Regions from separate parts of the Micromonospora sp. CPCC 205554 genome, predicted to be linked through region 3. Evidence: riboswitches for the same ligand, from Rfam matches in the RefSeq annotation. Region 3 holds a riboswitch; each other region holds the start of a gene.
The links. A riboswitch is a leader RNA that binds a small molecule or an ion and turns the genes downstream of it on or off. The one in region 3 is predicted to bind cobalamin.
Positions count from the first base shown of each region.

Region 1: linked by a shared signal. The riboswitch ahead of V6U82_RS16705 (peptidase) and the one ahead of V6U82_RS27910 (CbtB domain-containing protein) in region 3 are both predicted to bind cobalamin.
Region 2: linked by a shared signal. The riboswitch ahead of V6U82_RS09680 (ribonucleoside-diphosphate reductase subunit alpha) and the one ahead of V6U82_RS27910 (CbtB domain-containing protein) in region 3 are both predicted to bind cobalamin.

Region 1 covers NZ_JBAKHP010000011.1:19,049-25,925, reverse strand. Annotated here, with positions in the region: gene V6U82_RS16715 (prenyltransferase/squalene oxidase repeat-containing protein) at 1-920, opposite strand, end outside; cobalamin riboswitch at 1,080-1,198, opposite strand; gene V6U82_RS16710 (hypothetical protein) at 1,283-1,768, opposite strand; gene V6U82_RS16705 (peptidase) at 1,804-2,847, opposite strand; cobalamin riboswitch at 2,946-3,068, opposite strand; gene V6U82_RS16700 (PepSY-associated TM helix domain-containing protein) at 3,307-4,770, shown strand; gene V6U82_RS16695 (ABC transporter ATP-binding protein) at 4,983-5,666, opposite strand; gene V6U82_RS16690 (ABC transporter permease) at 5,663-6,703, opposite strand.
Region 2 covers NZ_JBAKHP010000005.1:108,018-114,894, forward strand. Annotated here, with positions in the region: gene V6U82_RS09665 (acyl-CoA thioesterase) at 1-499, shown strand, start outside; gene V6U82_RS09670 (LysE family translocator) at 503-1,126, shown strand; gene V6U82_RS09675 (PrsW family intramembrane metalloprotease) at 1,212-2,027, opposite strand; cobalamin riboswitch at 2,149-2,364, shown strand; gene V6U82_RS09680 (ribonucleoside-diphosphate reductase subunit alpha) at 2,479-4,875, shown strand; gene V6U82_RS09685 (ribonucleotide-diphosphate reductase subunit beta) at 4,866-5,894, shown strand; gene V6U82_RS09690 (MFS transporter) at 5,919-6,877, opposite strand, start outside.
Region 3 covers NZ_JBAKHP010000034.1:44,005-50,881, reverse strand. Annotated here, with positions in the region: gene V6U82_RS27925 (cobyric acid synthase) at 1-1,117, shown strand, start outside; gene V6U82_RS27920 (cobalt-precorrin-6A reductase) at 1,126-1,854, shown strand; gene V6U82_RS27915 (CbtA family protein) at 1,877-2,659, opposite strand; gene V6U82_RS27910 (CbtB domain-containing protein) at 2,771-2,980, opposite strand; adenosylcobalamin (AdoCbl) riboswitch at 2,979-3,119, opposite strand; gene cobA (uroporphyrinogen-III C-methyltransferase) at 3,119-4,141, opposite strand; gene V6U82_RS27900 (cobyrinate a,c-diamide synthase) at 4,155-5,516, opposite strand; gene cobO (cob(I)yrinic acid a,c-diamide adenosyltransferase) at 5,510-6,124, opposite strand; gene V6U82_RS27890 (magnesium chelatase subunit D family protein) at 6,124-6,877, opposite strand, start outside.

The sequences.
Region 1 (6,877 bases), on a different contig from region 3:
GCCCGGGCGGCGTCGTCGTCGCGGCCGGCGGCCGCGAGTGCCTGCCCGGCCAGGCCGGTGCTGTTGGAGTTCGCGCCGGTGGTCGGTCCCGAGCCGCCGAAGGAGCCGTCGGCGTGCTGCTGGGTCACCAGCCAGTCGGCGCCCTTGCGCGCGGCGTCGCCCGCACCGCTGGCGCCGTCCTCGGCGGCGGCCAGCAGCGCCTGCACGGCCATCGCGGTCGAGTCGACGTCGAGGGTGGCGCCGGGTTGCTCGTCGCAGGAGGGGGACGGCCCGTCGGCGGTGTCCGGGTAGAGCCGGAAGCCACCGGCCGCGCACTGCTGCCGGATCAGGAAGTCCACCGTGTCCTGCGGCAGGTCGCCGCTGCGGGCCAGGCCGAGCACGGCGAAGGACTGGTCGAAGGTGTTGCCGGCGTCCGGGCCGCTGTCGGCGGTGGTGCGGCTGGTGATCCGTCCACGCTGGTGCCCGGCGTCGGCCCCGGCGATCAACGACAGGGTTTCCGCCCGCAGGTCGTAGCCGCCGAAGTCGGTGGGGTCCGCGCCGGCGGCGGAGGCGGCGTAGAGCAGTTTCGCGGTGGCCCCGCCGTCGGTGAACCCCTCGATGCCCCAGTCGTCGTAGCTGTTGTAGGAGCGCACGTGCTCGGCGACCTGCGCGGTTGCCGCCTTCCGGGTGGGCGCGTCGACGCCGGTGGCGGACAGTGCGACCAGGCCGTCGATGGTCAGCCCCCAGTCCTCGGGGGCGAACGGGCCGGGCAGCGTGCCGTCGGTGAACTCGCCGGCCAGCCAGGACGCGGCGTCGCGGGCGGCGGTGACGTGGGCCGGGGCGGGTGCCGCGACCACGGTCAGCGGGGCGCCGGTGATCGTGGCGAGGGTCGCCACAGTGGCTGTACCGAGACCGGTGGTGAGACGCCGGAACAGGGGCATCAGGGGTGCCTTTCGCAGAGCGGTCGGTGAAAGCTCCGGAAAGCGCCCCGAGAAACGGACACCCCGCTCCGCGTGCTGCGGTGAGCGGGGTGGGTCGGACCTCGGCGGCCCGGACTTCACCCTGTAGACCTCGACAGTGGAAGCCGCTCGTCCCGGGCGGGGCATTCCGGCTCGCGAGAGGGCCTCTCGCTCACGGTTGCGGGTCAGCGCCGGCTTCATACCGGCTTCCCCCCGCACGGGACGTATGCAGTTGTGTGCCCGGCGCACCGGGCGCCGACACCGTACCGCCCTTGCGCGCGTCGACGCCAGAGCAGCGGACGGCACCCGGTGCGCCGGTGGTCACACCGCTGGTGACCGCCGGTTCAGGGCGCGGCGATGCTCGGCGGGGCACCGGCGCCGAAGGACCAGCCCTCGACACTGCCCGGCGCGGGGTTGTAGCCGGTCGCCCCCGACGTGCTGTAGGACCAGGAGCCGCCGCTGGGGGCGTGCCAGTACGACCAGTACGCCGTGACCGGCGGGGTGTTGACACACGGCTCGGTCGCGGCGGTGGGCTTGCCGTTGATCCGGCAGACGAAGGCCAGGCCCCAGCGGGCGGTGCCGGTGACGGTGAAGCCGGCGGTCTGCAGGGCGGCCAGGCCGGTGGCCGGGTCACCCGGGGCACATCCGACCTGGACGCCGCCACCGAGCGCGGCGAAGTCGACGACCACTGTGACTCCCGAGGTGCCGACGCAGGCGGCGGCGTGCGCCGCCCGGGGCGCGGGTTCGGCGGCGGTCAGCGCGACGCCCGCCACGACGGCGGCCAGCAGGCCGGCCAGCCAGCCGCGGACTGTGGAACGGTGACGGAACACGGGTCCTCCTGTGATCGGGTGAGCGGCGTGGGGGTTCACGGGCAGGCGAGCGCCGGTGCGCCGGGTTCGGCACCGGCGGCGGACAAGCGGGCGTACCCGGTCCCGGCGAGACCGAGGACGGCCTGGGCGGTGGCCCGGGGTGCGGTGGCCGGGTCGAAACCGCCGCCGTCGAAGTCGACCGCGCCCCGGTCCGCCTGCGCCCCGGCGCAGCCGACCTGGAGTCCGGCCAGGAACGCCCGGGCGCGCGCCCAGGCCAGCGTGCGGCCGCCGTCGTGCAGGGCCTGCGCGGCGAGGCCGGTGCTGTTGGCGTTCGGCGTACCGGCGACGTCGGTGAAGCCGCCGTCGACGCCCTGGACGGACACCAGCCAGCGCAGCCCGGCGGCGGCGTCGGCCGGGCGCTGCGCGGCGCGCAGCGCCTGCGTCGCGAGCGCGGTGGCGTCCACGTCGGACACGCAGACCGGTTGTGCGGGCAGCAGCGGGTAGCCGCCGTCCGGGCATCGGGTGGCGGCCAGCCAGGCGGCCGCCGCCGGTGGCGCGCCGTCCGCCGTCCGCGCCAGCGTGAGCAGCGCGAAGGACTGGCTGAACGCGTTGCTGTAGTCGCCGTACGCGGACCGGTCGCTGAACCGGCCGGCCGGCGTCTGGAGCGAGCGCAGCCGGGCGATCAGGTCCACCCCGCCGACGTCGGCCGGGTCACCGCCGCGCACCTGTACGGCGAGCGCGAGCTTTGCTGTCGCACCCGCGTACGCCTCGGAGACACCGTCGCCGACGTAGCCGTCGCGGACGTCCGGACGGGTGACCCAGGCCACCGCGTCCGCGCCGTAGTCGTCGGCGGCGCCTGCGGCGGCGAAGGCGAACACGGCGTCGAGGGTCAGCCCCTGGTCGGGGTAGGCGACACCGTCGAAGACCGCCTCGAAGCGTTCGCCGTCGACGAGTTGCCGGGCGAGCCAGCCGGCGGCGGCCTCGGGGCGGGTGGCTCCGGCGCGCTCGGGTGCGGCGAGGGCAGGTGTGGTGAGGGTGAGGGCGGCGAGCACGCCGCAGAGCAGCGCGAGCAGGCGGTGCCGGCTTCGGCGGACGACCATCGGAAGCGCCTTTCCGGCCCGGCGGTCGTCGAAAGCCCGACCGACGCGGCAACGCCGGGTCGGTCGGGACTCCGACCCGTGGGCCACGACGGGTGGGGAGCGGATGCACGCGTACGACGGGTATTCGGGCTCGCCGCCCAGAGTCCACTGGGCGGCCTACCGTTGCGGGCCAGCGCCGGATTTCGACCGGTCTTCCCCCGCACGTACACGCGTTGGTTCAGTTGTCGCGACAGTCTTATGTGGCCGCAGCTCCGATGTCAATGCGCCAGGAGCCGGACACGTGCCGTGACCGCCGGCAGTCGCCGTCGAAGGCGACGTCGAAGAGGTACGGGGGCAGCCGGGAACTTCCTGGCGCACCTGGCCGACTACTCGACCGGGAGACGGCAACCGGGCAGCCCAGGGCTCGACGGGCACGAGCCACCCCGAACCAGAAACCTCCATTTCCGATCGGAGTAGTCGATGTCCGTCACCGACCTGTCCGGCGATCCCGCGCCGGATGCCCCCGCCGCTGCGCAGACCGCTCGTCCCAGCCGCGAGCCCACGCCCTTCGCCGCGCTCCTGACCCGGCTGCACTTCTACGCCGGCATCCTGGTCGCCCCGTTTCTGCTGGTCGCCGCCCTGACCGGCCTGGCCTACACCATCACCCCGCAGCTGGATCACGTCCTCTACGGCGACCAGTTGACCGTGGCCGCCGTCGGCGACCAGCCGAAGACCCTCGCCCACCAGGTCACCGCCGCCCGCGCCGCGCACCCCGACGGCACCATCGCCTCCGTGGCGCCCGGTGCCGGCGACCGGACCACCCGGGTGGTGTTCTCGATGCAGGAACTCGGCGAGAAGCAGCACACCGTCTACGTCGACCCGTACACCGGCGAGGTCACCGGGCAGCTCACCACCTGGTTCGGCTCCGCCCCGGCCACCACCTGGCTCGACGACCTGCACCGCAACCTGCACCTCGGTGAGATCGGCCGGCACTATTCCGAAATCGCCGCCAGTTGGCTGTGGCTGCTCGTTCTCGGCGGCGTGATCCTGTGGTGGCGCCGCCGCAACGCCACCCGCGCCCGGACGGCCCACCTGCTCGTACCGGACCTGAGCGCCCGCAAGGGAGTCCGCCGCACGCGGGGCTGGCACGCCACCACCGGCGTCTGGCTCGCGGTCGGCCTGCTGTTCCTCTCCGCCACCGGCCTGACCTGGTCCCGGTACGCCGGCGCGAATTTCGGCGCCGGCCTGGACCTCCTGCGCGCCGGCACTCCGCAACTCTCCACCACCCTCGACGGCGTGCCCCCGCCCGCGAGCGACGGTGGGCACCAGCACGGTGACGCAGCACCCGGCACGGCGGACAATCCGGCGTCCTACGACACCGTGCTGACCTCCGCGCGCAGCGCCGGACTCACGGGACCGACGGAGATCAGCCCCGCCGCGGAGTCCGGCCTGGCATGGACCGTCGCCCAGGTCGACAACACCTGGCCGGTCGCGAGGGACCGGATCGCCGTCGACCCCACCACCGGCGCGGTCACCGCCCGCAGCGACTTCGCCGACTGGCCACTGCTCGCACAGCTCAGCAGCCTCGGCATTCAAGCCCACATGGGAATCCTGTTCGGGCCGATCAACCAGATCCTGCTCGCCGCACTCGCTCTCGGCCTGCTCTGCGTCGTCGTCTGGGGCTACCGCATGTGGTGGCAACGCCGCCCCACCCGCGCCGACCGCCGCGCACCGCTCGGCGCACCGCCCGCCCGAGGTGGGGTCCGAGGGCTTCCGTGGTGGGCGCTGCTGCTCGGCGTACCGGTCACCGTGGCACTCGGCTGGGCACTGCCCTGGTTCGGCGTCACCCTGCTCGGCTTCCTCCTCGTCGACATCGCCCTCGGCTTGCTCGCCCGCCGGCGCCGGCGGCCCGTACCCGTCTCACCCGCCCCGGCCGGTAGCTGACCCGGCAGCTGTCCGGCCGCCACCGCCGCGGTGCGGCCGGACAGTGGCGGCCACAGAGGTCGCCTGAGCTACTCCCCTCGCCCCGCTCGGCCCATGACCCGGCAGGTCCGACGTGAGATTCCCCGGTAGCTCGGAGCCTTTCCGATCATGCTCTGATCCGCAGGAGCTGCTGCGGCCCCGCGTCGTCCGCCGGCTCTTGTGGTCGTACCCCTTCAGCGGGCCGGCGTCGGGAGGTGGAGGCGGCCGTCGTGGACTTCGGCGACCTGGTCGACGGCGGTGAGGTGGGTGCGGTCGTGGGTGACCAGGACGGTGGCGGTGGCCTGCTGGTGGGTGAGGCGGGTGATCAGGTCGATGACGGCGGCGCCGCGTTCGTGGTCGAGGGCGCTGGTGGGTTCGTCGACGAGCAGGACGGTGGGGTCGCTCATCAGGGCGCGGGCGATGTTGACGCGCTGACGCTGACCGCCGGAGAGCTGGTGCGGCCGGCGGCCGGCCTGGCCGGCGAGGCCGACCGCGTCGAGGAGTTCCATGGCGCGGGTACGGGCTGCGGCCGGCCGGCGGCCGTCGATGTGGGCCATGACCTGGAGCTGCTCGGCGGCGGTGAGGGAGGGCAGCAGGTTGGGCTGCTGGAACACGATGCCGATCCGGTGGCGGCGCAGGTCGGCGAGTTCGCTCCGACTCATTCCGGTGGTGGGCGTGCCGTCGACGGTGACGGTGCCGGAGTCGGGGGTGATGAGGGTCGCGGCGACCGCGAGGAGGCTGGACTTGCCGGAGCCGGAGGGGCCGATCACGGCGGTCAGGCTGCCCTCGGGCACGTCCAGGGTGACGCGGTCGAGGGCGGTCAGGCGGCCCTCGCCGTCGGGGTAGGTGAGGGTGACATCGGTCAGGTTCAGGCTCATCGGGCGCTCCCCAGGGCGGTCAGCGGGTCGACGGAGGTGATCCGGCGGATGGACAGAGCCGCTCCGAGTACGCCGAGGACGACGATCACGGCCGCGGGGAGGACGACGGTTGCCGGAGTGAGGAGGAACGGCACCGCGGACCCGGCGACGAGAGCGCCGAGTGCGGCGGCGATGCCGGTGCCGAGCAGGGTGCCGCCGGTGAGCAGGACGACGGCCTGTCCGAGGGCGTCCTTGAGGAGGCCGGCGGTCGGGGCGCCCAGTGCCTTGAGCACGGCGACGTCGCCGCTGCGCTGGATGGTCCAGACGGTGAAGAAGGCACCGATGACCAGGGCGGAGATGGCGAACAGGAAGCCACGCATCAGCTGCAGGGAGCCGTTCTCGGAGGTGTAGGAGCCGATCGCGGACAGCGAGTCGTCGACGGAGACCGTCCTGGTGCCCGCCTGCCGGTCGGTGGCCGCCAGATCGGCCCCCGAGGTGGTGGTCAGGGCGACGACAGTGGCCGTCGGGCGACCGTCACCGGTGCCGGCGGGAGGCGCGATCCTCTGCCACGCGTCCAAGCTGGTCCACACCACAGGGGTGTGGCTGAAGGAGGCGTCGCCCCGTACGGCCGCCACGGTCAGTTGCTGCCCGGCCAGGGTGACGGAGTCACCGGCCCGCACGCCGAGGTCGTCGGCGGCCCTGGTGGACAGCACCGCCGAGCGGCCGTCGATCCGGTCGCTGCCGGGGGCGAGGCGGGAGCCGGGCCGGACGCCGAAGGCGGAGACCCCGGCGCTCCTGTCCCCGGCGGTGGCCCTGGTGGTGGTGATGCCCAACGGTTCGGCACCGGCGACTCCGGGGGCCCCGGCCCACACCTGCCACTGCTTCTCGCTGACCGTGGAGTTGGAGTACGACACGTCCCGGCCGTCGCCGGGGGCCTGGAAGGCGATCTTGTCGGCGGGCAGGCCGGTGATGGCGGAGACGTTCTGCCGGCCCAGTCCGGCCGTCAACCCGGACAGCAGCCCGACCAGCAGGGTGATCAGCACGATGACGGCCCCCATCAGGGCAAAGCGCCCCTTGGCGAACTTCAGATCTCTCCAGGCGACAAACACGGTCCCGGCCTGTCCTCTCCAGCGGTGGAAGCGGTACGGCTCCACCATCGCGGCCGACGCCGGTGTGCGCGTCTGGCGTGGGACAGCACTTCGCGGGCCGGAAGACGGCACACGGGTTCCAAC
Region 2 (6,877 bases), on a different contig from region 3:
CACGCTCACCGGCCGACCACCGTCGGCCTCGCACCTGACCCTGTCGCAGATCATGGACCAGCACCACACCAACCTGATGGGCACGGTCCACGGCGGGCGGATCCTCAACCTGATCGACTCGGTCGCCGGGGTCGTCGCCGCCCGCCACTCCGACGGACCGGCCGTCACCGCCGCGATCGACGAGACCGCGTTCCTGCGCGCGGTACGCGTCGGGGACGTGGTCCACGTGGACGCCCGGATCACCTGGGCCGGCCGCAGCTCGATGGAGGTGGCGGTGAAGGTCAGCGCGGACCGGTGGGACCGCGCGGTGCCGCCGGTGGACGTGGCCACCGCGCATCTGGTGATGGTGGCGGTCGACGACGAGGGGCAGCCCCGGCCGGTGCCGCCGCTGCACACCGAGACCGAGGGCGACCGGCGGCGCTACCGGGAGGCGCAGATCCGGCGCGAGCACCGGCTGGCGCTGCGCCGGGCGCTGCTCGACGGCGCCGGGGAGGGCTGAGCGGTGCTCGGACTGTCGGCGGCCACGCTCGCCGGTTACCTGGCCGCGATCGTGGTGCTCATGCTCACCCCGGGGCCGGACATGATGTTCGTGCTCGCGAACGCCACCCGGTACGGCCCACGGGCGGGCGCGGTGGCCGCGCTCGGGGTCGCCGCCGGGGAGGCGGTGCACGTCGCCGCCGTGGTGGCCGGGCTCGCCACCGTCATCGCCGCGTCGCCGGTGCTGTTCACCGCGATCCGGTGGGCCGGTGCGGCGTACCTGATCGTGCTGGGACTGCGGGCGCTGCGCGGCACGGGCCGGCCCGGCGCGCGGGCGGACCGGCCGGACGGCGGCGCCGGGCGGGCGTTCCGGCGCGGGCTGCTGACGAACCTGCTCAACCCGAAGATGATCCTGTTCAGCGTGGCGTTCCTGCCGCAGTTCGTCCGGCCCGAGGCGGGTCCGGTGGCGGCGCAGCTGGTGCTGCTCGGCGCGCTGTTCGTCGCGGTGCAGCTCACCGTGGACCTGGCGCTCGGCGTGGGCGCCGGGCGGTTCGCCGGCCGGTGGGGCGACAGCCGCTGGTCGCGGCGCGTCGACCGGGTCTGCGCGGTCGCCTTCGTCGCGCTCGGTGTCCGGCTGGCCGCCGGTTGACGAGCGGCTGACCGGCGGCACGGCGCGGGCCGCACCGGTTCCGGCGGCGGGCGGCACGGTCCGCCGCCGTAGCCGGGGGTGCGGGTCAGCCGGGGTGCGCCGCCGTCTCCCGGGGCGCCGGCGCGGCCGGCGTCCCGGACGCGGCCGGCCGCTCGCGGTCCAGGTGCAGGCGCAGCAGCACCCAGCCCAGTGAGACGCCGCCGATGAACACGTACGCGGGCTGGGTGCCGAACGTGTCCCAGCAGGTGTGCAGCGTGACGGCGGCGGCGAAGGTGAGCAGGAACGCCGCGAGTCTGCGGCCGCCGGGCGCGGCGGCGAACGTGAACAGCGCGGCGGCGGTCAGCCCGGTCCACGCCAGGTGCGCGGCGGGCGCAGTGAGACCGCGAACCAGCAGCGTCCGCTCGACCGCGCCGAGGTTGCCCTCCGACCCGACGAACGCGGCGAACGCGTAGCCCATGGTCTCCAACGCGGCGAACCCGGCGCCGGAGGCCACGCCGATCACCAGCCCCTGCGCCGGGGACGGGTGCCGCCGCCACAGCAGCAGGATGCCGGCCGGCACGATCAGCTTGGCGGTCTCCTCGGCCAGGCCGACGAGCGCCATCGGCAGGACGCCGAGGCGGTGCAGGGTGCCGTACTCCAGCCAGCCGGCGGCGACCACGCCGATCACACCGCCGAGGAGCGCGGCGACGCCGACGACGGAGCCGGGGACCGGGCGGCGGGCCGGCCGCCCCTGGGCGAAGGCCAGGAACGTGGCGGGTGCGACGGACGCGCCGAGCACGATCAGCGCCGGTACGAACGTGACGGTCCCGGTGCCGGCGAGTGTCTCCAGCACCAGCAGGTGGAGCCCGACGCCGACGAGCAGGACCGCCACCCACGCCCAGCGGCGCCCGGTATTCCCCATACCGCCGAGTATCGCGCCCGCCGGGCCGCGCCCGAATCGGGGGTGGGCACTGTGGACGGTGAGATCATTCCGACACGCCGACACGACATCTGGTGTTGCCATGAAGACCTCACCGCCATATATGGTGTTCCTCGCAGCTGGTTCGGCCGGGCCTTCACTGGTCCGTCCGAGGCAAGAGGGAACCCGGTGGAAGTCCGGGACTGCCCCGCAGCGGTGAGTGGGAACGACAGCCGTCAACAGCACTGGGCCACCGGCCTGGGAAGCGACGGCCGGTAGGCGACCGGCGACCCCGGTCGGGCCCGCGAGTCCGAAGACCTGCCAGCGCGCCGTGCGCCTCCGGCGTACGGCGGTCGGAGGTCGCGCGGGACGACCGACGCCAGCAGCCGGGCCGGCCGTGCCGCGTCCGTTGGCGTCTCCCGCCGTCTCCAGACGGTGACAGCGAGGAGAGGTCATGACTGTCGTACAGGAGAGTCCCCCGTCCGGGACCGCCGGGTCCGAGGCCCGCCGCCCGGCGATGCGGGTACGCAAGCGGGACGGCGACACCGAGCCGGTGGACGTCAACAAGATCGTCCGGGCGGTCGAGCGCTGGGTCGCCGACCTGGACGAGGTGGACCCGCTGCGGGTGGCCACCAAGACGATAAGCGGGCTCTACGACGGGGCGACCACCGCCGAGCTGGACCGGTTGTCGATCCAGACCGCGGCGGAGCTGATCGGCGAGGAGCCGCAGTACTCGAAGCTGGCGGCGCGGCTGCTCGCCGCGTACGTGGACAAGGAGGTCCGCGGCCAGGGCGTGGCGAGCTTCAGCCAGTCGATCGCGTACGCGCACGGGCTGGGCCTGATCGGCGACGAGACGGCCGCGTTCGTGGCCCGGCACGCCCGCAAGCTCGACGACGCCGTGGACCCGGACGGCGACCTGCGGTTCGAGTACTTCGGACTGCGCACGGTGGCCGACCGCTACCTGCTGCGGCACCCGCAGTCGCGGCTGGTGGTGGAGACGCCGCAGTACTGGCTGCTGCGGGTGGCGTGCGGGCTGTCCCGCACCCCCGGCGAGGCGGTCGGGTTCTACCGGCTGATGTCCAGTCTGGCCTACCTGCCCAGCTCCCCCACGCTGTTCAACTCCGGCACCCGGCACACCCAGATGTCGTCGTGCTTCCTGGTCGACTCGCCGCGCGACGAGCTGGACTCGATCTACGAGCGGTACCACCAGGTGGCGAAGCTGTCTAAGTTCTCCGGCGGCATCGGCATCGCCTGGTCGCGGGTGCGCGGCCGGGGCGCGCTGATCCGGGGCACCAACGGCCGGTCCAACGGCATCGTGCCGTTCCTCAAGACGCTCGACGCCGGGGTGGCCGCGGTCAACCAGGGCGGCCGGCGCAAGGGCGCGGCCTGCGTCTACCTGGAGCCGTGGCACCCGGACGTGGAGGAGTTCCTGGAGCTGCGGGACAACACCGGCGAGGAGTCGCGGCGTACGCACAACCTCAACCTGGCCAACTGGATCCCGGACGAGTTCATGCGCCGGGTCGAGGCCGACGGCGAGTGGTCGCTGGTCGACCCGTCGGACGCCCCGGAGCTGCCCGACCTGTACGGCGAGGCGTTCGACGCCGCCTACCGGGCGGCCGAGAAGAACGCGGTCCGCACGGTGAAGGCCCGGGACCTGTACGGGCGGATGATGCGCACGCTCGCGCAGACCGGAAACGGCTGGATGACGTTCAAGGACGCCGCGAACCGGCTGTCCAACCAGACCGGTGAGCCGGGCAACGTGATCCACCTGTCCAACCTGTGCACGGAGATCCTGGAGGTGAACGACGACACCGAGACCGCCGTGTGCAACCTCGGCTCGGTGAACCTCGGCGCCCACGTCACCGCCGACGGGGTGGACTGGGAGCGGCTGCGCGCCACCGTGCGTACGGCGGTGGTCTTCCTCGACCGGGTGATCGACATCAACTACTACCCGGCCGAGCAGGCGGCGGCGTCGAACCCGCGCTGGCGGCCGGTCGGGCTCGGGCTGATGGGCCTGCAGGACGCGTTCTTCACGCTGCGCCTGCCGTTCGACTCGGCCCAGGCCCGGGAGCTGTCCACCCGCGTGCAGGAGGAGATCCTGCTGACCGCGCTGGAGACCTCCGCCGGGCTGGCCGAGCAGTTCGGCCCGCATCCGGCGTACCCGCAGACCCGGGCCGCCAAGGGTGACCTGCACCCGGACCTGTGGGGCGCGGAGCCGGCACAGACGCAGCGGTGGGCGGCGCTGCGCGAGCGGATCGCCGCGCACGGGCTGCGCAACTCGCTGCTGGTGGCGATCGCGCCGACCGCCACCATCGCGTCCATCGCCGGCTGCTACGAGTGCGTCGAGCCGCAGGTGTCCAACCTGTTCAAGCGCGAAACCATGTCCGGGGAGTTCCTCCAGGTCAACACGTACCTGGTGCGGGAGCTGAAGGCGCGCGGGCTGTGGACGCCGCAGGTCCGCGACCGGATCAAGCGGGCCGAGGGCTCGGTGCAGGACATCACCGAGCTGCCCGCGCCGGTGCGGGAGCTGTTCCGCACCGCCTGGGAGCTGCCGCAGCGGGCGCTGATCGACCTGGCCGCCGCGCGGGCGCCCTTCGTCGACCAGTCCCAGTCGCTGAACCTGTTCCTGAGCGCGCCGACCATCGGCAAGCTCTCCTCGATGTACCTGTACGCCTGGAAGGCCGGGCTGAAGACCACCTACTACCTGCGTTCCCGTCCCGCCACCCGCATCCAGCAGGCCACCGTCGCGCCGGTGCTCGCCCCGGTCTCCGGCGTGGTCTCCGCCGTGAGCGACGACGAGGCGCTGGCCTGTTCCCTGGAGAACCCCGAGAGCTGCGAGGCATGCCAGTGACCACCACCGCACCGACCCGGCACATGCTGCTCGACCCCGGCATGGACCTGACCCTGCGGCCGATGCGCTACCCGCGCTTCTTCGACCGGTTCAAGGACGCCATCAAGAACACCTGGACGGTCGAGGAGGTCGACCTGCACGGAGACCTCGCCGACCTGGCGAAGCTGTCCCCGGCCGAACGGCACCTGGTGTCGCGGCTGGTGGCGTTCTTCGCCACCGGCGACACCATCGTCGCCAACAACCTGGTGCTCAACCTCTACCAGCACGTCAACTCCCCCGAGGGCCGGCTCTACCTGTCCCGGCAGCTGTTCGAGGAGGCGGTGCACGTCCAGTTCTACCTGAACCTGCTGGACACGTACGTGCCGGACGAGAAGGAACGCTTCGCCGCGTTCGCCGCGGTGGAGAACATCCCGTCGATCGCCCGCAAGGCCGAGTTCTGCTTCCGGTGGATCGACTCGATCTTCGAGCTGCGGGAACTGCGGACCCGCGCGGACCGGCGGGCGTTCCTGCTCAACCTGATCTGCTTCGCCGCGTGCATCGAAGGGCTGTTCTTCTACGGCGCGTTCGCCTACGTCTACTTCCTGCGGTCCCGGGGCCTGCTCAACGGGCTGGCCTCCGGCACCAACTGGGTGTTCCGGGACGAGTCGATGCACATGGCGTTCGCCTTCGACGTGGTGGAGACCGTACGCGCCGAGGAGCCGGACCTGTTCGACGACGAGATGGAGCAGCAGGTCCGGGAGATGCTGGCCGAGGCGGTGGAGTGCGAGGTGAGCTTCGCCGAGGACCTGCTCGGGCAGGGCGTACCCGGGATGTCCCTGGCCGACATGCGCGAGTACCTCCAGCACGTGGCCGACCGGCGCCTCGCCGTGCTCGGCATCGCCCCGATGTACGGCAGCGGCAACCCGTTCGCGTTCATGGAGTTGCAGGACGTGCAGGAGCTGTCCAACTTCTTCGAGCGCCGGGTGTCGGCGTACCAGGTCGGGGTGACCGGCTCGGTCACCTTCGACGACGACTTCTGACCGCCGCCGTCCCCGCCCCGGCCGTCACGGCCGGGGCGGGACCGGGCTCTCGCCGGGCAGCGCCGTCGCCCGGACCCGCCCGATCAGCGCCACCACGGCGACCGCCATCACGGCCACCACCACGAACGCGCTGCGCAGGTCCAGCGCGCCGGCGAGCAGGCCGATCACCGGCGCCGCGAGCAACGCGCCCGGCCACTGGCCCATCGCCACCACCGAGACGCCCTCACCCGAGGTGAGGCCGGGCTGCTCGCCGGCGAAGCCGAGCACCGTCGGGGTCACGCACGCCAGGCCGAAGCCGAGCAGTCCGAAGCCGGCCATCACCGCGGCCGGATGGGGGTACGCCACCGGCAGCGCCACGCCGGCGGTGGCGACGAGCGCGGACAGCCGGACGAAGCGGATCCGTCCGAACCGGCCGGCCAGCCGGTCGCCGAACAGCCGGGCGACGGTCGCGGCCAGCGACAGGCAGGTGTACGTGGCCGCGGCGAGCACCGCGGCGGCACCGGCCACCTCGGTCGCGTACAGCGCGCTCCACTGTGCGCCGGCCATCTCGATGAACGAGGCGAGGAAGGCGATCACCGCGAGCAGCAGCAGCTGCGGGGTGAACCGGTCGCGCAGCCGTCGCCGTTCCTCGCCGTCCTTCGTCTCCTGCCGGGGCGTGTCCGGCAGCCAGCGGTGCGTGCCGACCAGCAGCGCGCCCAGCAGGACGCTGGTGACCGCCATCTGCGCCGACGGGGACATCCCGATCGCCGCGGCGCCGGTGCCGCAGAGGCCGCCGGCCAACATGCCGATGCTGAAGCCGGCGTGGAAGGTGGACAGGATGGGCCGCCCGTACCGCTTCTGGACCTCGACCGACTGGGCGTTCATCGGCGTGGCCAGCAGGTTCGCCGCGAAGCCCCAGACCGCGAGCCCGCCGACCAGCGCCACCACAGTGGTGGACGCGGCCAGCAGCGGCGCGTTGACCAGGATCAGCGCGGCCCCGGCCA
Region 3 (6,877 bases):
TCTGTCGTCGCGCTACGACCTCGTCGTCGCCGAGGGTGCCGGCAGCCCGGCGGAGATCAACCTACGGGCCGGTGACTACGTGAACATGGGCCTGGCGCGGCACGCGGGGATGCCGGTGCTGGTGGTCGGCGACATCGACCGTGGTGGTGTCTTCGCGGCACTGTACGGCACGGTGGCACTGCTCGAACCGGCCGATCAGGCCCTCGTCGCCGGGTTCGTGATCAACAAGTTCCGCGGTGACGAGACGTTGCTCGCACCGGGCCTGCAGCGGCTGGAGGAGCTTGTGGGACGCCCCGTCCTAGGCACTTGGCCCTGGCGATCTGACGTGTGGCTGGACTCCGAGGACGCGCTCGACCTGCAGGGCCGGCGCGGTGACGCTGCACGTGACCTGCGGGTGGTTGTCGTACGGCTGCCGCGGATCAGCAACTTCACCGACGTGGACGCGCTGGGGCTGGAACCGGGCGTGGACGTCGTCTTCACTGCCGACCCGCACGACCTGGCCGGCGCTGACCTCGTGGTGCTGCCCGGAACCCGGGCCACCATCGCCGATTTCGCCTGGCTGCGCTCGCGCGGGCTGGACCGGGCGATCGTCCGGCACGCCGAGGCGGGACGTACGGTGCTGGGAATCTGTGGCGGGTTCCAGATGCTCGGCCGGCACGTGCACGATCCCGAGGGCGTCGAGACCGACGGGCCGGCGAGCGTACCTGGCCTGGGCCTGCTGCCGGTCGAGACGACATTCACCGCACGCAAGGTGCTGCGTCTGCCGAGTGGTGCAGCGCTGGGCGCGCCCGCGTGGGGTTACGAGATTCATCACGGTCACGTCACCCGTGCGGCCGGAGCCACCGAGTTCCTGGGCGGCGCACGGGACGGCAACGTACTGGGCACGATGTGGCACGGCAGCCTGGAGTCCGACGCCCTGCGCAGCGCCGTGCTCGGACTCGCCGCGACCGCGAGCGGCCGGACATTCACGCCCTCGGGCGTCAGTTTCGCCGCGGCCCGGCAGGCCCGGCTGGATCTGCTCGCCGACCTGGCGGAGAAACACCTGGACGTCGATGCGCTGCTGAACCTAGCCGAGCGGGGCGCTCCCGCGGCGCCGGTGATCGGACCCTACGCGTGAGGATTCTCGTGCTCGGTGGGACGGGCGAGGCCCGCGCGCTGGCGGCCTCGCTCGTCGACGACGGTGCCGTGGTCGTGACCTCATTGGCGGGGCGGGTCGCGCGTCCCCGGCTGCCGGTGGGGCAGGTCCGCGTCGGTGGCTTCGGCGGGATCGCAGGACTGGCCGCGTACCTGGCGGAGACCCGGGTTGGTGCCGTGGTCGACGCGACGCACCCGTTCGCGGAGAAGATCAGCGCCAACGCGGCGGCGGCGTGCCCGGCCGCCGGGATTCCCCTGCTCCGTTTGGAACGGCCCGGCTGGGCCGCTCGCCCCGAGGCGTCGGCCTGGTACTGGGCCGGTGACCACAGTGAAGCTGCCCGGGTGGCGGCCGGTCTGGGCGACCGGCCGTTCCTCACCGTCGGACGGCAGTCGCTGGCGCACTTCGTCGAACCGTTGCGCCGGCACGCGTGCCTGGTTCGCGTGGTGGACGAGCCCGACATCGTCCTGCCGGTGTCGTGGAAGCTGCTGCGCAGCCGCGGTCCCTACACCCTCGCGCACGAGCGGGAGGTGATGGCGGGCACGGACGTTCTAGTTACCAAGGACTCCGGCGGTGACCACACGGTCGCCAAGCTGGCGGTCGCCGCCGAGCGGGCGATGCCGGTCGTGATCGTGCGCCGCGCCGGGCCGCCGGCCGGTGTGCCGCTGGTCCGTGACGTGGACGCCGCCCTGGCGTGGGTGCGGGCGTTGCCCGCACCCTGACGCGAGGTTCAGCCGGGAAGGTTCAGAGCGTGGCCGCCAGCTCCTGGCGGCGCAGCCGCTCGGCGGCACGGTCCGCGTCGCGTCCGACCAGACCAGTCAGCATTGCACCCAGGACCGCCCAAGTCGCGGCCAGGGTCGTGATCGACGAGATGCGGAAGTACCAGAGTGTGTCGGCCGGGAAGCCGCCGACCTCGTTGACCGTCGGTAGCAGAGCCCCGGCGACCACGACGACCACGAGATAGGCGCCGGCACCGGCCAGCACCGCCGAGTATGCGCCAAGCTGGGGCAGCAGACGCCGGGCCAGGACCACGGCGCCGATCGCGGCGGCCAGGCTCAGTGCCCAGAACCCGAAGTACAGCGCGGTCCGCTCGTTGATCGTGTCACCGGAGCCGACCGCCGGTGGTGTGGCGGGGTACTTGAGGAACGGCACAAGGGCGGTGGCGACGAAACCGACGGCGGCGACCACCGCGGTGCTGGCCCGTGCGGACAGGGAGCCCAGACGCCCGGCGGCGAAGGCGGCAGCGAGCGCGGTCGCTCCACCGAGGACGATGCCCACCAGGATGGTGCCCAGTGCCAGGCCCCCGGTGGACTGGGTGCCACGCGAGACTTCGGCCTCCTCCTCATCGTGGCTGTGAGACTGCTCGGCGGTGGCATTGTCGTGCGGGTGCTCGGCGGCACCGGCTTCCTCCAGGGCGATGGCTGCATCGACCTGGGGTTCGGCGACGACGTAGGAGACGAGGAAGGCCGCGAAACCGGCGATGAGCCCGGCCAGCAGCCCGTGAACGAGAAAAGTGCGAGGGGTCATCAAGGGTCCGTTCGAGAGCCGGCCGCGGGCAGCACGAAACGCCCGCAGCGCCGGTGACGAGGAAAGACGAAAACTCCGGCCGGGCCGGGCGAACTGCCGCGTGGCGTGGTGTCAGTGGCAGGGGAAGCCCAGCACGTGCCGTGCGTCGTGCGTCAGCTCGTGGATGAAGGTGCCCTCGAAGACGGAGAACGCTCCCTGCTCGGCGCCCACGAAATACAGGACGACGGCGGTGACCAGCGCGAAGAACAGCGCCCAGGGGGCGAGCGCGCGAACGGGGATGGTGGGAAGAACGGCCGGAATGGCCGTGGTCGCCTGAGGCATGACACTCCTTGGGATGCTGCGTCCCGTCGATGGGTGGTCGACCTGGCTGGAGGGTCTGGCTTCGCCGCGAGCGGCGTCACAGTAGCGCGACTGCGCCGGATTCACACCGGCTTCCTTCAGCAGGGTGGCACGACCATATCAGGTATCGGAGCAACGCGACGCTGTCGCGACTGCCTGCACGGCGGCCGGTCCGAGGGCGACGACGTGGCCGATCACCGTTACGGCGGGCGCGCCGATGCCGGCCTCGGCGGTGTCGGCGACGACGTCGGCGAGGGTACTGCGCAGCACCCGCTGGCCGGCCGAGGCGGCGTCCGCGACGACGGCGCATGGTGTGTTCCGGTCGAGACCGGCGGCGACGAGCGCGTCGGCGATGGCCGCGAGGTTGCGCATGCCCATCAGCACCACGAGGGTGGTGCCGGTGCGGGCGAGGGCGGCGTAGTCGATCGACGAGTCGGGATGGCCGGGCGGTACGTGGCCGGAGATGACGGTGAAGCCTTGCACGAGTCCGCGGTGGGTGACCGGGATGCCGGCCAGCTCCGGGGCCGCGATGCTGGAGGTCACGCCGGGTATCACGGTGGTGGGGACGCCGGCTTCGGCGCACGCGGTGACTTCCTCGAAGCCGCGGCCGAAGACGTACGAGTCGCCGCCCTTGAACCGCACAACGTGCCGTCCGGCGCGGGCGTGCTCGACGAGCAGCGCGTTGATCTGTTCCTGGCTCGTGCTCCGCCCGTACGGGATCTTGGTGACGTCGATGATCTCGGCGTCCGGGCGCGCCCACTTCAGGGCCTCCCACGGGGCGAGCCGGTCGGTGAGGATCACGTCGGCCTGCTTGACGGCCGCGCATCCGGCGACGGTGACCAGCCCTGGATCGCCCGGGCCGGCGCCGACCAGCGTGACGTGTCCGGCCGTTCGGACCGCTGCCGGTGCCCCGGCCTCCGAGGGTGCGACGGTACGCAGCACGACGTCGAACCGGCTCTCGTCGACCGGGGTGGTGACCCAGGTCAGGCGTCCGCGGAGGGCGAGGTCCTCCAGCGCGGCGCACACGGCCGGCGCGGCGACGGTGACCAGGGCGCGCTTGTGCAGCAGCGCACTGACCGTGACGGCGGCGGGTGCGCTCCCGTCGAGGACGAGCACGCTACGGCCGGTGAGGTTCAGCTGCATGTGACGGTGATTCCTAACGTGCTGAGGAGACAGCCGTCCGGTGTACGGCCTCGGTGAACGACTGGGCCAGATGCGGTTGCCCAGCCCAATGCACGTGCAGATAGGACGCGCTGAGGCTGGGGGAGGCGAATCCGGCATTGCGGCCCTCGATGCGCCAGGCGGGGTGCTCGCCGTGACCGGGTGTGACGGTGGTGCGGTGGAATTCGTGGCCGGTGGCAGCGGTTCCCCGCTCGCCGAGCAGCTGGTCCGAGCCGAGTGCGGCACGGTGGTACGCGAGGGTGAGGCGCGGCGTCATGACGGCTTCGGCGTCGAGCGCCCCGACCATGGGATGGCCGTCGACGGAGCGGCACAGATACAGCAGGCCGGCGCACTCGGCGACGGTGGGGACGCCGTCGAGGACGGCCTGGCGCAGTTCGTGGCGCAGCGTCGTGTTGGCGCTCAGCGTGGACGCGTGTACCTCGGGGAACCCCCCACCGAGGTATAGCCCGCATGTCCCGGCGGGAAGCCGCTGGTCGCGGGCCGGGTCGAACGGGACGACGGTGCAGCCCGCCGCCTGCAGCAGCTCGGTCGTCTCGGCGTACCGGAAGGTGAAGGCACGCCCGGCCGCGACCGCAACCACCGGTGATCCGGCGCCCGGCCGCCGGACGTGCGCGGCGGGGTCCCATGGCTGGGCGTCCAGATCGGGTGCGGTGCGTGCCACCTGCAGCACCGCATCGAGGTCCACGTGGCGGGCGATCTGCTCGGCCAGCACGTCCAGGGCGGCGGCGGCCTCCTCACGTTCGGCTGCCGGCACGAGCCCGAGGTGGCGCGACGGGGCGCTGACACCCTGGTCGCGGTGCAGGATCCCGAGCACCGGTACGCCGGTGGATTCCACCGCCCGGGCCGCCTCGGCGGCGTGGCGGGCGGACCCGGCTTTGTTGAGCACGACACCCGCGACGGTGACGCCGGCCTCGAACGTGCCCATTCCGTGCACGACGGCCCCGACGCTGCGCGAGGTGTGCGAGACGTCCACGACCAGCAGGATCGGGGTGGCGGTCAGGGCCGCGAGGTGCGCGGTGGAGGCGAAACCGTCGCCGCCGATGCGGCCGTCGAACAGGCCCATGACCCCTTCGACGATGGCGATGTCCGCGTCGCGTGCGCCGTGCAGCAGCAGCGGGATCACGAGTGAGGGGTCGGTCAGGTGCGGGTCGAGGTTGCGGCCGGGGCGTCCGGTGGCCAGCGCGTGGTAGCCGGGGTCGATGTAGTCGGGCCCCACCTTGTGCCCCGACACGGTGTGCCTGCGCGCGGCCAGCGCGGCCATGAGCCCGGTCGCGACCGTGGTCTTGCCGTGGCCGGAGGCCGGCGCCGCGACGATCAGCCGCGGAAGGCTCACCATTCGATGCCTCGTTGGCCCTTCTGGCCGACGTCCATCGGGTGCTTGACGTGCTGCATCTCGGTCACCAGATCGGCTGCCTCGATCAGCCGGGGGTCGGCCCGGCGCCCGGTGACGATCACGTGCTGACGGCCGGGACGGTGGACCAGTGTCTCCACGACGTCGCCGACGTCGACCCAGCCCCACTGCATCGGATAGGTGAACTCGTCCAGGATATAGAGCTGGTGCCGTTCCGCCTGGATACGGCGCTTCACCTCCGCCCAGCCCTCGGCGGCGTCCGCGGCGTGGTCCGCCTCGGTGCCGCTCTTACGGCTCCAGGACCATCCGGAGCCCATTTTGTGCCACTCGACTGGCCCGCCTTCGCCGGTCTGCTCGTGCAGCAGCCCGAGCCTCTCCAGGACGGTCTGTTCCCCGATGCGCCACTTGGCCGACTTCACGAACTGGAACACCCCGATGTCCCAGCCCTGGTTCCAGGCGCGCATCGCCATGCCGAAGGCGGCGGTCGACTTGCCCTTGCCGTTTCCGGTGTGGACCATCAGCAGCGGCCGGTTGCGCCGCTGGCGGGTGGTGCTGCCGTCGTCCGGGACGGTGAGCGGCTTACCCTGCGGCATCAGGCCACCCCCGCCCGCGGAGCGGTCGCCGTGCGAACGACCCCGGTGAGCCCGTCGGCGGTCACTTCACCGAGCGGCACGTGCTCGGCCCTCAGATGAGTGGCAAGCCGGGCGGCGAGGCCGAGCCGGAATCGTCCGGTCTCGCAGTCCACGACGACGACCTGGACACCGCTGGTGGCGAGCGCGGCGGCGGCGCGGTGGGCACGACCCAGCGGGTCCGGGCCGGAGGTGGCGCGGCCGTCGGTCACCACGACGAGCAGGGGCCGGCGGGACGGGTCGCGCAGCGCCTCCCGGCGCAGCACCTCGCCACTGCGTTCCAGGCCCTCCGCGAGCGGGGTCCGGCCACCGGCCGGTAGGTCGGCCAGGCGGCGGGAGGCGACGTCGACCGAGCCGGTCGGTGGCAGGACGACCTCGGCGGTGTGCCGGCGGAACGTCACCAGTGCGACCTTGTCCCGGCGGCGGTAGGCGTCCAGCAGCAGCGACAGCACAGCGGTCTTGACCTGCTCCATGCGGCGGCGGGCCGCCATCGAACCGGACGCGTCCACGCACAGCAGCACGAGGTTCGACTCGCGCCCGACGGTCTCGGCCCGGCGCAGGTCGCCGGGCACGAGCGCGAGGCCGCGACCGCCGGTCAAGCCACCCCGGGAATGCTGATGCGGCGCCGCCGCGGTGATGGTGCCCGGCAGGTGCAGCCGGCCGTCGCCGGACGTGCGCCGCCGCTGCCCGGCGACACGGCCCTGCGGTGTTCGTGCC